DNA from 3 places in the Streptomyces sp. NPDC055966 genome. Region 3 is predicted to be linked to each of the others. Evidence: riboswitches for the same ligand, from Rfam matches in the RefSeq annotation. Region 3 holds a riboswitch; each other region holds the start of a gene.
What was found. A riboswitch is a leader RNA that binds a small molecule or an ion and turns the genes downstream of it on or off. The one in region 3 is predicted to bind cobalamin.
Positions count from the first base shown of each region.

Region 1: it holds a riboswitch for cobalamin, as region 3 does, so the genes downstream of both, ACFC8N_RS19165 (ribonucleoside-diphosphate reductase subunit alpha) here and ACFC8N_RS08350 (HoxN/HupN/NixA family nickel/cobalt transporter) in region 3, are expected to answer to the same signal.
Region 2: it holds a riboswitch for cobalamin, as region 3 does, so the genes downstream of both, ACFC8N_RS28535 (cobalamin biosynthesis protein) here and ACFC8N_RS08350 (HoxN/HupN/NixA family nickel/cobalt transporter) in region 3, are expected to answer to the same signal.

Region 1 covers NZ_JBHJYK010000008.1:206,153-210,818, forward strand. The annotation lists gene ACFC8N_RS19165 (ribonucleoside-diphosphate reductase subunit alpha) at 1-2,355, opposite strand, end outside; cobalamin riboswitch at 2,481-2,636, opposite strand; gene mctP (monocarboxylate uptake permease MctP) at 2,792-4,408, opposite strand; gene ACFC8N_RS19175 (DUF3311 domain-containing protein) at 4,405-4,666, opposite strand, start outside.
Region 2 covers NZ_JBHJYK010000014.1:231,928-236,593, reverse strand. The annotation lists gene ACFC8N_RS28555 (class II aldolase/adducin family protein) at 1-241, opposite strand, end outside; gene ACFC8N_RS28550 (lysozyme) at 510-1,253, shown strand; gene ACFC8N_RS28545 (inorganic phosphate transporter) at 1,410-2,681, shown strand; gene ACFC8N_RS28540 (hypothetical protein) at 2,716-2,943, shown strand; cobalamin riboswitch at 3,088-3,222, shown strand; gene ACFC8N_RS28535 (cobalamin biosynthesis protein) at 3,320-4,282, shown strand; gene ACFC8N_RS28530 (cobyric acid synthase) at 4,279-4,666, shown strand, end outside.
Region 3 covers NZ_JBHJYK010000003.1:312,108-316,773, forward strand. The annotation lists gene ACFC8N_RS08330 (dehydrogenase) at 168-365, shown strand; gene ACFC8N_RS08335 (hypothetical protein) at 459-836, shown strand; gene ACFC8N_RS08340 (hypothetical protein) at 1,330-1,869, shown strand; gene ACFC8N_RS08345 (metalloregulator ArsR/SmtB family transcription factor) at 2,197-2,577, opposite strand; cobalamin riboswitch at 2,677-2,866, shown strand; gene ACFC8N_RS08350 (HoxN/HupN/NixA family nickel/cobalt transporter) at 2,893-4,002, shown strand; gene ACFC8N_RS08355 (L-tyrosine/L-tryptophan isonitrile synthase family protein) at 4,037-4,666, opposite strand, start outside.

The DNA of each region.
Region 1 (4,666 bases), on a different contig from region 3:
GCAGGACTCGGGGTTTTCCAGGGAGCAGGCCACGGCGTCGGGGTCGGCGACCTGCTGGGCGGGGATGGTCTTCTGGGGCTGCGCCTGGGCCGCGCGGGCGATCCGGGTCGCCGGGCGGGAGCGCAGGTAGTACGTCGTCTTCAGGCCCGACTTCCAGGCGTACGCGTACATCGAGGAGAGCTTGCCGATGGTCGGCGTCTCCAGGAACAGGTTCAGGGACTGCGCCTGGTCCAGGAACGGGGTGCGGGCCGCCGCCATGTCGATCAGACCGCGCTGCGGGATCTCCCACGCGGTGCGGTACAGCGCGCGCACCTCCTCGGGGATCCACGCGAAGCCCTGCACCGAGCCGTTCGAGTCCCGCAGCGCCTCACGGGTGCGCGCGTCCCACACGCCCAGGTTCTTCAGGTCCTGCACCAGGTAGGAGTTGACCTGGAGGAACTCACCCGACAGCGTCTCGCGCTTGAACAGGTTCGACACCTGCGGCTCGATGCACTCGTACACACCGGCGATGGAGGCGATGGTGGCCGTCGGGGCGATCGCGAGGAGCAGCGAGTTGCGCATGCCGACGGTGGCGATCCGCCTGCGCAGCGCCTCCCAGCGCTCCGGCCAGGCCGGCTCGGTGTCGTAGTGGTCCGGGTGCAGCACGCCCTGGGCCGTACGGGTCTTCTCCCAGGCCGGCAGCGGGCCGCTGCGCTCGGCGAGGTCGGCGGAGGCCTCGTACGCGGCGAGCATGATCCGCTCGGCGATCCGCGTCGAGAGGGCCCTGGCCTCGGCGGAGTCGAAGGGCAGGCGCAGCTTGAAGAAGACGTCCTGGAGGCCCATCGCGCCGAGACCGACCGGACGCCACTTGGCGTTGGAGCGGCCCGCCTGCTCGGTCGGGTAGAAGTTGATGTCCACGACCCGGTCGAGGAAGGTCACGGCCGTGCGGACGGTCTCGTCCAGCCGCTCCCAGTCGATGTCACCGCTCGCCGTGTCGACGAAGGCACCCAGGTTCACCGAACCGAGGTTGCAGACCGCCGTCTCGCCGTCGTCCGTGACCTCCAGGATCTCCGTGCAGAGGTTGGAGGAGTGGACCACGTGGCCCGGCAGGGCCGTCTGGTTGGCGGTGCGGTTGGCGGCGTCCTTGAAGGTCATCCAGCCGTTGCCGGTCTGCGCGAGGGTGCGCATCATGCGGCCGTACAGCTCACGGGCCGGGATGGTCTTCTTCGCGAGGCCCGCCTGCTCGGCCTTGCGGTACGCGGCGTCGAACTCCTCGCCCCACAGGTCCACCAGCTCCGGCACGTCGGCGGGGGAGAACAGCGACCAGGACGCGTCCGCGTTGACCCGGCGCATGAACTCGTCCGGGATCCAGTGCGCGAGGTTCAGGTTGTGCGTGCGCCGGGCGTCCTCACCGGTGTTGTCCCGCAGCTCCAGGAACTCCTCGATGTCGGAGTGCCAGGTCTCCAGGTAGACCGCGGCCGCGCCCTTGCGCCGGCCGCCCTGGTTCACGGCGGCCACCGAGGCGTCCAGCGTCTTCAGGAACGGCACGATGCCGTTGGAGTGCCCGTTGGTGCCGCGGATCAGCGAACCGCGGCTGCGGATGCGGGAGTACGACAGCCCGATGCCGCCGGCGTGCTTCGAGAGCCGGGCCACCTGGTGGTAGCGGTCGTAGATGGAGTCCAGCTCGTCCAGCGGCGAGTCGAGGAGGTAGCAGGACGACATCTGGGGATGGCGCGTGCCGGAGTTGAAGAGCGTGGGGGAGGAGGGCAGGTAGTCGAGACGGCTCATGAGCCCGTAGAGCGCGGCGACTTCGTCCAGCGCGCGCACGCTGTCGTCCTCGGCCAGGCCGCTCGCGACCCGGAGCATGAAGTGCTGGGGGGTCTCGATGACCCGGCGGGTGATCGGGTGGCGCAGCAGGTAGCGGCTGTGCAGGGTGCGCAGGCCGAAGTAGCCGAAGCGGTCGTCGGCGTGCACGTCGACCAGGGCGTCGAGGCGGGCCGCGTGCAGCCGCGCGAACGCGGCGGTGCGGTCGGCGATGAGGCCCTCGCGGTGGCCGACGGCCACGGACTCGGTGAAGGACGTCACCCCCTGTGAGGCGGCCTCGGCGCGGATGGCGAGGGTCAGCAGCCGGGCGGCCAGCCGCGAGTAGGCGGGGTCCTCGGAGATGAGCCCGGCGGCGGCCTCCGTGGCCAGTTCGCGCAACTCCGTCTCGTCGGCCCGGGCGGACCGGCCGCGCAACGCGGCGGCGGCGACCCGGCCGGGGTCGGCGTCGGGGAGGTCGGCGGTCAGCTCGGTCAGGGTACGCAGCAGCGCTGCACCGGGACCGTCGGTGTCCAGGCCGCCTGTTGAAGCCGGATCTGCGGGCGCGATGGTCACGTGGGGCTCTCCCTCGCTCGGCACGGGGGCCTTGCGGAGGGCAGGGGGCAGCCACGAGCGCGCACGCGTCGCGTCCACCGGCCCATTCCACGAGGCCCGGACGTCGGAAGGCACCCGGGCCGGACGGCCGGGCGCGTGCTGCCGGCAGGTCCTCGGACTGACTCCTGTGCGCGGATACGCACAAGTACACCGTTGCGGGACAGTTCCGGATTCGCACCGGATTCCCCTGCGACGACAGCGAGGATGAGCATACATCTAGTGCCGGGCTGTCGTGACACCCCCACATGTTGTGTCTGTTGTGTGTCGCGCTGGCTTCGGAGCGTCAACTTGTGTATGACGGGGGACATGCGGAACGGGCCGCCGTCATGCTCGATGTCGGCGGCCCGCTGCGGGGTGTGTCCGGTGTACGCGGTGCTTCAGGGCGTACGGGTGTGCCTCAGTGAGCGGCGCCCGCCAGCTCCGTCTCGACGCCCGGGTCGCCCGCGTCCGCCGTGTAGTCCTCCGGGCGGGTCTCGTCCACGCCCTCGGGGGCCTTCAGCGCACGCAGAACCAGCGTCATGACCACGGTGACGGCGACGTTCAGGACGAACGCCGTCATGCCGATGTAGCCGATCTCGCCGATGCCGGGGATCTCCTTCGCCGAGCCGCCGAAGTGCTTCTGGGTCGGCGAGGCGACGCCGTACGCGGCGACCGTGCCGTACACCATGCCGACCGCCCAGCCGGCGAGCAGCGCCCAGCGGTGGAACCAGCGGGTGAACAGGCCGCCGACCAGGGCCGGGAAGGTCTGCAGGATCCAGATGCCGCCCAGCAGCTGGAAGTTGATGGCGACCGTCTTGTCCATGGTGAGGACGAAGACCAGGGCGCCGACCTTCACCAGCAGGGAGACCAGCTTGGAGACCTGGGCCTCCTGTTTCGGCGTGGCGTCCGGCTTGATGAAGTCCCGGTAGATGTTGCGGGTGAAGAGGTTCGCCGCCGCGATCGACATGATGGCCGCGGGCACGAGTGCGCCGATGCCGATGGCGGCGAAGGCCACGCCCGCGAACCAGCTCGGGAACATGTCCTCGAACAGCTGCGGGATCGCCAACTGCCCGTTGGTGACCTTGACTCCGGCCGCGATCGCCATGAAGCCCAGCAGGGCGAGCAGGCCGAGCATCAGGGAGTACAGCGGCAGGATCGTGGTGTTGCGGCGGATCACCTCACGGCTCTTGGACGACAGGGTCGCGGTGATCGAGTGCGGGTACATGAACAGGGCGAGGGCCGAGCCGAGGGCCAGCGTTGCGTACGTCCACTGGCCCGCCTCCGGGGGCGCGAGCGCACCGCGCGGCTTGCCCGTCGCCGGGCTGACCTGGCTGAACGCATGACCGGCCTTGGCGAAGATGTCGTCGAAGCCGCCCAGCTTGATCGGGATGTAGATGATCGCCACCGCGATGACGAGGTAGATCAGGCCGTCCTTGACGAACGCGATCAGGGCGGGCGCGCGCAGCCCGGACGAGTACGTGTACGCCGCGAGCACACCGAAGGCGATCAGCAACGGCAGGTCCCGGACGAACCAGTTGCCGCTGCTGTCCCCGCCGACGCCCATCACGTCCAGCACGGCCTGGATGCCGACGAGCTGGAGCGCGATGTACGGCATCGTCGCGAGGATGCCGGTCAGCGCCACCGCCAGCGACAGGCCCTTGGAGCCGAACCGGCCGCGCACGAAGTCCGAGGTCGTCACATAGCCGTGCTTGTGGGACACCGACCACAGGCGGGGCAGGAACGTGAAGATCAGCGGGTAGACGAGGATCGTGTACGGCACCGCGAAGAAGCCGGACGCGCCCGCCGCGTAGATCGCCGCCGGTACGGCGACGAAGGTGTACGCCGTGTACAGGTCACCGCCGAGCAGGAACCAGGTGATCCAGGTGCCGAACGACCGCCCGCCCAGGCCCCATTCGTCCAGCGAGTGCTCGTTCTCGGCCTTGCGCCAGCGTGCGGCGAGGAAGCCCATGACCGTGACGGCCAGGAAGAAGAAGATGAAGACGCCGAGCGCGACGCCGTTGACGCCGTTCTTCACTGCGCCGCACCTCCCTTCTGGGCGGCACGGGCGCGCTGGTCACGCTGCCACAGCTTGTACGCCGTCATCGTGAGCGCCGTGGAGATCAGCACCCAGAGCATCTGGTACCAGTAGAAGAACGGGATGCCGATGAACGTGGGGTCGGTCTTGGCGTACGAGCCGACCCACAGCATCGCCACGAAGGGTGCGACGAGGCACACGCCGATGATCACGCGGACCGGTGTCACCACCGGTGGTCTCACTTCTGGTGCTTCGGAC
Region 2 (4,666 bases), on a different contig from region 3:
CGCTGGTCGGCACCAGGGTGCCGAGCACCTGGCGGCCGGTGAGGTCGACGCAGGTGAGGTCGTCCGGGGTGAGCCGGTCGTAGGGGACGCCCGACGGGGTCACCAGCACGTGGTCCCCGACGCGCGCCGAGACGTTGCCCGAGGTGCCGACCACGAGTCCGTCGGTTACGGTTCGCCGCGCCGTCGCGACCAGCTCCGTCCACGTGTGTTCCAGTTCCTCGTCCCACCGCTGCTCAGCCATGCCGTGATCCTGCCAGCCGCACGGCCCGGACGTGGCGATTCCGGAGCGCACGGGGACCCGCGAGCGACCCGTGACGGGCGCGTGAGGGGCGCGCGAAGGACGCACCGGGGGTCGCCCGGAAGGCGCCCGCGGCCGGAATCACCTACCCCCGAATGGGCGGAGTTCATATCGAATCGCTCGGAAATGGCACAAATTTGACGCTCGTCAGGCCTTGAATGATCCCTCTTGCTCGCCGGACGCCACGCCGTCCGCCGACCCGGGGAGACACATGGCCCGTGTACGCACTCTTCTCCGTCGCCGCGCCGGTGCCCTCGCCGCGATCACGGCGGCACTCGCCCTCGCGGTGTCCGCGGCCGGCCCCCCGGCCGCGGCCTCGGGCCTGCCCCGGGGGCACGACGTCTCCTCGCACCAGAAGCACGTCGGCTGGAACGCGGCCCGGGACAACGGCGCGCGGTTCGTCTACGTCAAGGCGACCGAGGCGACGAGCTACCGCAACCCCTACTTCGACGAGCAGTACGGCGGCGCCCGCGCGGCGGGCCTGGTGCGGGGCGCGTACCACTTCGCGCTGCCGGACAGCTCCTCCGGCACGGCGCAGGCCCGGTACTTCGTGCGGCACGGCGGCGACTGGCGGGCGGACGGCTGGACCCTGCCGCCCGCGCTCGACGTCGAATACAACCCGTACAGCAAGAAGCGCAAGTGCTACGGGCTGACGAAGAAGCAGATGGTCCGCTGGATCCGGTCCTTCAGCGACGAGGTGAGGAACGAGACCGGGCGCCGTCCGGTGATCTACACCACCGCCCAGTGGTGGAGGCTGTGCACCGGCGACAGCGCCGCGTTCTCGTCCAGCAACCCGCTGTGGATCGCCGGGCACGGCACCTCCGGACCGGGGGCGCTGCCGGGCGGCTGGCAGTACTGGACGTTCTGGCAGCACGCCACCGACGGCGCCCTGCCGGGTGACCAGGATCTCTTCAACGGCTCGGCCGGCCGGCTGCGGACCTTCGCGCGCGGCTGACAGCCATGGGGCGCCGGGGGTGCGGGCGACGGGCGGAGACGAACGGAACCTCATCCGCCCGCCCAGGACACCGCCACGCCCGCCTCAGTTCACCTTCCGTTCATCCAGGTTGCCTACGTTCGTCCAGCCAATGACCTCGAACGATTGCCTGGGTAAATGGAAAGCTTCTCGCTGATCCTCGCGATTGTGGTGGTAACCGCACTCGCGTTTGATTTCACGAACGGTTTCCACGACACCGCCAACGCGATGGCCACCACCATCTCGACAGGCGCCCTGAAGCCCAAGATCGCAGTTGCCATGTCGGCCACCCTGAACCTGGTCGGCGCCTTCCTGTCCGTGGAGGTCGCGAACACGATCTCCAAGGGACTCGTCGACGAGAAGGGCATCCGGCCCGAGGTCATCTTCGCCGCACTGGTCGGCGCGATCCTCTGGAACCTGGTGACCTGGCTGGTGGGCCTCCCGTCCAGTTCCTCGCACGCCCTGATGGGCGGTCTGATCGGCGCCACGATCGCCTCCGCCGGCCTCGGTGCCGTGCACGGCGACGTGCTGGTGACCAAGGTGCTGCTCCCGGCGATCGCCGCGCCGATCGTCGCGGGCCTCGCGGCCATGATCGCCACCCGGCTGTCGTACGGCGTCGACAGCACGACCGAGGGCAGGGCCGAGAGCGAGTCCTCCCGCAAGGGCTACCGCGTCGGCCAGATCGCCTCCGCCGGTCTGGTCTCCCTGGCCCACGGCACCAACGACGCCCAGAAGACGATGGGCATCATCACCCTCGCGCTGATCGCGGGCGGCGCCATCGCGCCCGGCTCGAACCCTCCCACCTGGGTGATCCTCTCCGCCGGCCTGGCCATCGCGCTCGGCACCTACATCGGCGGCTGGCGCATCATCCGCACCATGGGCACGGGCCTGACCGACCTGGAGCCGCGCCAGGGATTCGCCGCCCAGACCAGCGCCGCGACCGCCATCCTGGCCTCCTCCCACCTGGGCTTCTCCCTGTCCACCACGCACGTCGTCTCCGGCGCGGTGATGGGCACCGGCGTCGGCCGCAAGGGCGGTGTGGTCCGCTGGTCCACCGCGACCCGCATGCTGGTCGCCTGGATCCTCACGCTCCCGGCCGCCGCGCTGGTCGGCGCGGGCGCCGAGTCCGTCACGGACCTCGGCGACTGGGGCACCGCCGCGGTCGCCGTCTTCCTGGTCGCGTCCAGCGCCGCGATCTGGAAGATCTCCCGCCGCGAGGTCGTCGACCACACCAACGTCGTCGAGGAGACCGCGGAGCCGGCCGGTGTGGTGACCACCGCCATCGCCGCGGTGGCCCCGCCCCCCTCGGGGACGATCGGCGAGGACCTGACGGCCACGATCCCCGCCCCGGCCGCCACCGAGACCGCGGCCGCCGCCGCCCAGGCCGCTCCCCCGGCCGCCACCGTCTGACCCCGGCCCCCTCGGTTACCAAGGAAGCATCCCCATGAAGATCGACTGGTCGGCCATCGGCTCCGTCTTCGGCGTCAGCCTCGTGTTCACGGTGGGCCTCGTGGTCCTGTTCACCCTCGGCATCAGGGGCCTGACCCGGCGCGAGCGGGCCGCGGCCCAGGGCGACTCCGCCGCCCTCGCCGTCACCGGCGCCTACGTCTGCTTCGCGGCCTGCGCGGCGGCGGTGGCGTACGGCATCGTCCTGATCGTCTCCAAGAGCTGACACAACGACACCGGCGAAGGCTCCCCCGCGTCCTGGACGCGGGGGAGCCTTCGCCGTGCCGGTCGGTCGGTCACGCGCGCCCCGCGATGTGGGGATCGGCACACTCTCCCCGTGCAGGTCAACAGCAAGTTGACGGCCGTTCCGGGCCCGTGGTGGACTGCCGGGGCCATGTACGGCGGCAGGAGAGGAAGCCGGTGCGAATCCGGCGCGGTCCCGCCACTGTCACCGGGGAAGAACCCCCGGGAGCCAGGAACTCTCACCGCCGAATCTCGTCGAACCAGGGCGCGGACACCCTGAGTGAGGACACCGATCGCCATGCCCGGCTGCCGAAGGACCCGTACCAGGCCCGCTCCCGCACCCACGGCCGGCTGAGCCCATGGGTGCCGATCGCTCCTACGCGTACGGCGCCGCCGCCGGCCTCCTCGGTGACCTGCTCCTCGGCGACCCCCGCCGCGGGCATCCGGTCGCCGCGTTCGGGCGGGCGGCCGCTGCCGTGGAAGGCGTGTTGTGGCGCGACCACCGCGGCTGGGGCACGCTGCACACCGTCGTGTGCGCGGGCGGCGCCGTCGCACTCGGCGCGGCCGCCGCACGCGCCGTACGCCCCTGCCCCGCCGCCTCCGCCGCGCTGACCGCCTCCGCCGTCTGGTCCGTCGTGGGCGGCACCTCGCTCGCCCGCGAGGCCCGCACGATCGGCCGGGCGCTGGAGCGCGGGGACGTCGAGGCGGCCCGCGCCCGGCTGCCCCACCTGTGCGGCCGGGACCCCCAGTCGCTGGACGCCGACGGGATCGCCCGGGCCGTGGTCGAGTCCGTCGCCGAGAACACCTCCGACGCCGTCGTGGGCGCCCTGGTCTGGGGCGCCGTGGCCGGGGTGCCGGGGCTGCTCGGCTTCCGGGCCGTCAACACCCTGGACGCGATGGTGGGTCACAGGTCCCCGCGCCACCGCCGCTACGGCTGGGCCTCCGCCCGCCTCGACGACGTGGCCGGCTGGCCGGGGGCCCGGCTGACCGCCGTGCTCGCCGCCGTCGCCGGACCCGACCCGCGCGGTGCCCTGCGCGCCTGGCGGGCCGACGCCCGCAAGCACCCGAGCCCCAACGCCGGGCCCGTGGAGGCATCGTTCGCGGGAGCGCTCGGCGTCCGCCTGGGCGGGACGCTCTCCTACGGCGGACGCGTCGAGCACCGGCCCGTGCTGGGCGGGGACACCGGGCGGGCCGTCCGGGTCGCCGACATCGACCGGGCCGCCCGGCTCTCCCGCCGCGTCGGCCTGCTCGCGCTCGGCACGACGGTCGCCGCGCGCCTGATCGTCAGCAGCTTCAAGAGCCCGAAGGGACGTGGGAAGTGAACGGGGGACTCCTCGTCGCCGGCACCACCTCGGACGCCGGCAAGAGCGTCGTGACGGCCGGGATCTGCCGGTGGCTGGTGCGCCAGGGCGTGAAGGTCGCGCCGTTCAAGGCGCAGAACATGTCGCTCAACTCCTTCGTGACCCGGGAGGGCGCGGAGATCGGCCGGGCGCAGGCCATGCAGGCGCAGGCGTGCCGGGTCGAGCCGACCGCGCTGATGAACCCGGTGCTGCTGAAGCCGGGGGGCGAACAGAGCAGCCAGGTCGTGCTGCTGGGCCGGCCGGTGGGCGAGCTGAGCGCACGCGGCTACCACGGCGGGCGGCAGCAGAAGCTGCTCGGCACGGTGCTGGACTGCCTCGCCGAGTTGCGGGGCACGTATGACGCGG
Region 3 (4,666 bases):
GGCGGCACCGGGTGAGTGTCCAACTGCGTGACAACGGCGACGCACAGCGGCGGAGGAGCGCGGACGTCTGCGGACCGTCAGCGCAGGTGACCGGCACAGCAGCCCCAGGCCCAGCCCCCGCCCAAGTTGCTTCGGGACGAAGCGGTCGCTCCGTTAGGGTGCGCTGCATGACCGACGCCCCGGTGTGTCCGGAGTGCAGTCAGTCCATGCAGTTCGGCGGCTTCGTCCTCGTCAAGCGGGAGGACGATGGCCGGCGGACCTGCCGGGCGCTGTGGAGGTGTACCGGTCGGCATGTCCGGTGGCGCTGGGCCGACCGGCCGGAGGAGCCGTTGGAGGCCTGCCCGATGCCCGAGCTGTTCCGCTGACATCCAACGCCGGCGCCGCCATCGCCGTACCCTCCGCCTCGGCCGCCGCGGCCGTCACTGGTCAGCGAAGTCACGATCGGAGAGTCTGGGGGCATGCTGCTGCCGCTGACCCATGGGAAGACCGAGCTCATCGAGGTCGTCCGCATCACCGACCCCGTCAGGCACCTCAGTTCGGAGAACCTAGCCGGTGACACTGCCGCGATCTGGGAGGGAGACCAAGCCCAGCAGGCCCTGTCCCTGATCGCCGACCTGCCAGGAAGTGAGCTGTACCGCTGCTTCCTCCCAGGGTGGGGAATCCGGGCGCACAGCTCCACCGATCAGCTCTTCGAGATCGCCTTCTGCTTCCGCTGTCACGGGGCCCGTATCTGGGGGCCGGGTCTTCCTGTCGAACAACGAGGCCAGACCTTCGACGCAGAGAGCCCTGCCGCCCTTGAACTGCTCCACCGATTCCGCTCCTGCCTGCCGGACTGATGATCAGGTCTCAGCAGCTTCGGGACGAAGAGGTCGCCGTGCCATAGCCGTGCCAGATGCCGGGGTCAGCAGCGGTCAACAAGGGTGGCTGGCGGGCGCATCTGTGCCCACCATCTCGCCCGCCGAAGCAGCAGGTCACCGGCCCGACGCCCCACCCTCTCTCCTAAAGCGGGTGTCGCAGGTTCGAATCCTGCCGGGGGCACAGAGGAACACCAGGTCAGAGCCTGGTTTAGTGCAGTGAAGGCCCTCCGTGAAGATCACGGAGGGCCTTCTTGCTCCGGATGGGAACGCGCCGTCGCCATGAATCTGGGGAACCAGACCCTATCCGGAGCAATGTGAAAATGTGACACATTCCCTCACATGGTCCAATCTGGGGCATTTCTACTGACTGCTCATTGCGTGCATGACATCGTTGCCAGGCAAGCAACTCCGCGCTGTTTGGCGGCAGTTGCCGAGATTGCCGTAGGTAATCGAGAACCCGGAGGGATGCAACATGACCTCGCTCCTGACGCGTTTCAAACGCGCCGCCGTCTGCGCGGCCACCGTCACGGTGGCGCTGGGGATGGCGATGGCACCCGCTGTCAGCGCCGCACCCGCCCATGCGCCGCACGCTGCGACGAAGGCCGATCCGGTGACGGTGTGCGGCAGCAAGTTCCCGCAGTACTCGGACGGCCGCTGGACCTACACCGAAGCCCGGTTCTGCCTGGGGACCGACGGCAGCCAGGTCTGGCCCATCCTCGACTTCTCCGAGTGCCAGTACTACTGGGGAGCGGCCTGGTACTACGCCAACGCCAAGTACCCGTGCGGGTTCGACTTCCAATACACCGTGACCCGTGAAGGCCAGAACGTGCTGGACGGCAGCAGTTCCGGCAGCGGCGGTCCGGGCGGAGTGGTCGAAGGCAACTCCACCGGCTGCGCGGGCCCCGGCACCTACACGCTCAGGGCCCGGTACGTCCTGTCCGGCCCGTACTGGACCGACACCCAGATCAACTCCGGCTACCGCACCTACAACCTCGACCTGCCCTGCGGCTGACAGGGGGCACTACCCGGCAGGGAGTCCTCCCGGCGCCTCGGTGCCGGGAGGACTCCCTGTTGCCGCGGCCATAGGTTCTCTGAGCTGGGCGGCTGCATGCCCGGGCTCGTCATTGGGGCCCTCAGGCTCTTCGGGGACCTGGGCATACGAGTAGGCCCCTGAGAGGCTTTCTGCTTTAAGGAAGAGGCAGTTCAAGCACACTCTCCTGACCAACAAGTTCTACTGCACTCGCGACCGCGCCCTGCTGACCGACGTCCGCAACGCTTCCCGTGGACTCGCCTTCGGCCGAGAGCCCCTCGCGCTGCACCATCTCGGTCGAGTGCCCGGTCAGGGGACCGCGGGAACGTGCCCTCCAGGGTCGGACGCGCAGTGTCGCAGCAGCGCGGAAACCGGTCCGTCGACGAGTCGGTAGCGCACGACCCGGCCGTCCTTCTCGCCCTCGACGATGCCTGCGGTGCGCAGGAGGCGCAGGGCCTGGGAGACGGCGGTGTCCCGCATCCCGGTGGCAACGGCGAGGTCGGACACGGCGATGGGGCCGGCCTCGTGAAGGGCGAGCAGCAGGGACAGGCGTCGGGGATCGGAGAGCAGGGAGAAGCGGTCGGCCCAGGCGCGTACGTGCTCGGGCTCGCCGACGGCGGCGATGGCGTCGCAGACTCGATGGCCGTCGATGGTGCGCTGCCCGGCACGTTCCGCGGGGACGAGATGCATGGAGGCATCATCGCAGCCAACGTTTCACCCTCCATACCCCTCTATATCTGCTCTATATCTGCTCAGATATGCAGCCTTGCAGCTGACACGGGCCGCCTTCTAGGCTGAGCAGGCCGTGGTGTTCGGGAAGACCGGTGACAGCCCCCAGGGGCTCAGCCCGGAGCGGCCCTCGCCACTGTGATCGGGGAGTTCCCGCCCCATGCATTGCCACTGGTCTCGCGGCCGGGAAGGCAGGGGCGGGCGCGGTGACCCGTCAGCCAGGAGACCGGCCACGGCAGCACGAAGCAGATCCACGAGGTGCTGGAGCGTGACCGTATGACCCTGTCCGAAGGCGTGCCCGAAACCGACGCCGCCCCTTCCTTCCGATGGCGCCGCGAGGACACCGTCCGAACCGTCGGCCTCATGACCGTGATCGTCGCTCTGCACGTGGTCGCCTTCGGAATCCTCTTCCTGCTCGTGGTCCCGCACCACTACGAGGTCGGCACCAAGGCGTTCGGTGTCGGGCTGGGCATCACCGCTTACACCCTCGGCATGCGGCACGCCTTCGACGCCGACCACATCGCCGCCATCGACAACACCACCCGCAAGCTGATGGCCGACGGCAAACGTCCGGTGTCGGTGGGCTTCTGGTTCGCGCTCGGCCACTCCAGCGTGGTGGTCGTCATGGCCGCGCTGGTCGCCGGGGGCGCCAAGCTCGCCGGCACCCTGATGAACGACGGCTCCCGAACCCACCAGGTCCTCGGCACCGTCGGCACCACGGTCTCCGGCAGCTTCCTGTACCTCATCGCCGCCCTCAACCTCGTCGCGCTGTTCGGCATCATGCGCGTCTTCAAGGCCATGCGCGCCGGACGCTACGACGAGGCGGAGCTGGAGGCCCACTTGGACTCGCGCGGCTTCATGAACCGCCTCCTGGGCCGGTTCACCAAGTCGATCCGCCGACCGGGTCAGATGTTCCCTCTCGGCTTCCTCTTCGGCATCGGCTTCGACACCTCGACCGAGGTTCTGCTCCTCGCCCTGGCCGGCAACGGCGCCGCCGCCGGCCTGCCCTGGTACGCGGTTCTGTGCCTGCCCCTCCTCTTCGCGGCGGGTATGAGCCTGTTCGACACACTCGACGGCACCTTCATGAACTTCGCCTACCAATGGGCGTTCTCCAACCCGGTGCGCAAGGTGTTCTACAACCTCACCATCACCGGCCTGTCCATCGCGGTGGCCTTCTTCGTCGGCACGATCGAGCTGGTCGGCGTGCTGCACGACAAGCTGGGCCTGAGCGATGACGTGTCCGGCTGGATCGCGGGCCTGGACCTGGACAACGTCGGCTACGTGATCGCCGGCCTGTTCGTGGTCGTCTGGGCCGTGGCCGTCGCCTACTGGCGTCTGGCCAAGGTCGAGGAGCGCTGGAACACCCGCGCCGCGGACACCGGCTGACGGCACGGTGGCCGTCGCCGCGACCCCGGCCTGATCAATCGTGCTCGAAGTGGCTGGGCCTGCCGTCGCGTCGGACAAGCCGGCCCAGCCGAGCCGCCGTCGCCCGGGGCACGAGCGTCCAGGTGCCGTCGGCTCGGTGGAGTGCGGCGGAGTGCCAGGGGGTGGTCCAGGCGTCGGGGGCGTCAAGGAGGCGGATGCCGAATTTCGGCGCGCCGACGGGTTGCGGGTGGATCGAGAGGCGCACGGCGTGGGGGTGGTGCTCGGCGATCAGGTCGCCCCAGGCGCGGCTGCGCTGGATGACGCCGTAGGCGCGCTGCCGGCAGGCGCGCTGCAGGGCGGAGCGGGTGCCGGTCCAGTCGGCGGTGTCCTCGACGAGGAAGCGCGTGATGCCCCGGTAGAGGGCGAGGGTCTGGTCGTCGGTACGGGCCTCGGCGCGCAGAGCGTCCAGCGCGGGGGCGTGGCGGTCGTGGACGTGGGCGCGTTTCGTGTCGTGCGGGAGGTCGCCGAGGATGTCGCGCAGGTCGAAGACGGACAGTCTGTCCAGGCCCAGTCGGGCTATCTGTATGCGCAGGTCGTCGGCGTACGCGTCGATGTGGTGGTCGGGGACGTGAACGAGGTCGCCGAAGACGTGGCCGTCGGAGCAGATGATCACGCGCGCGCCGGG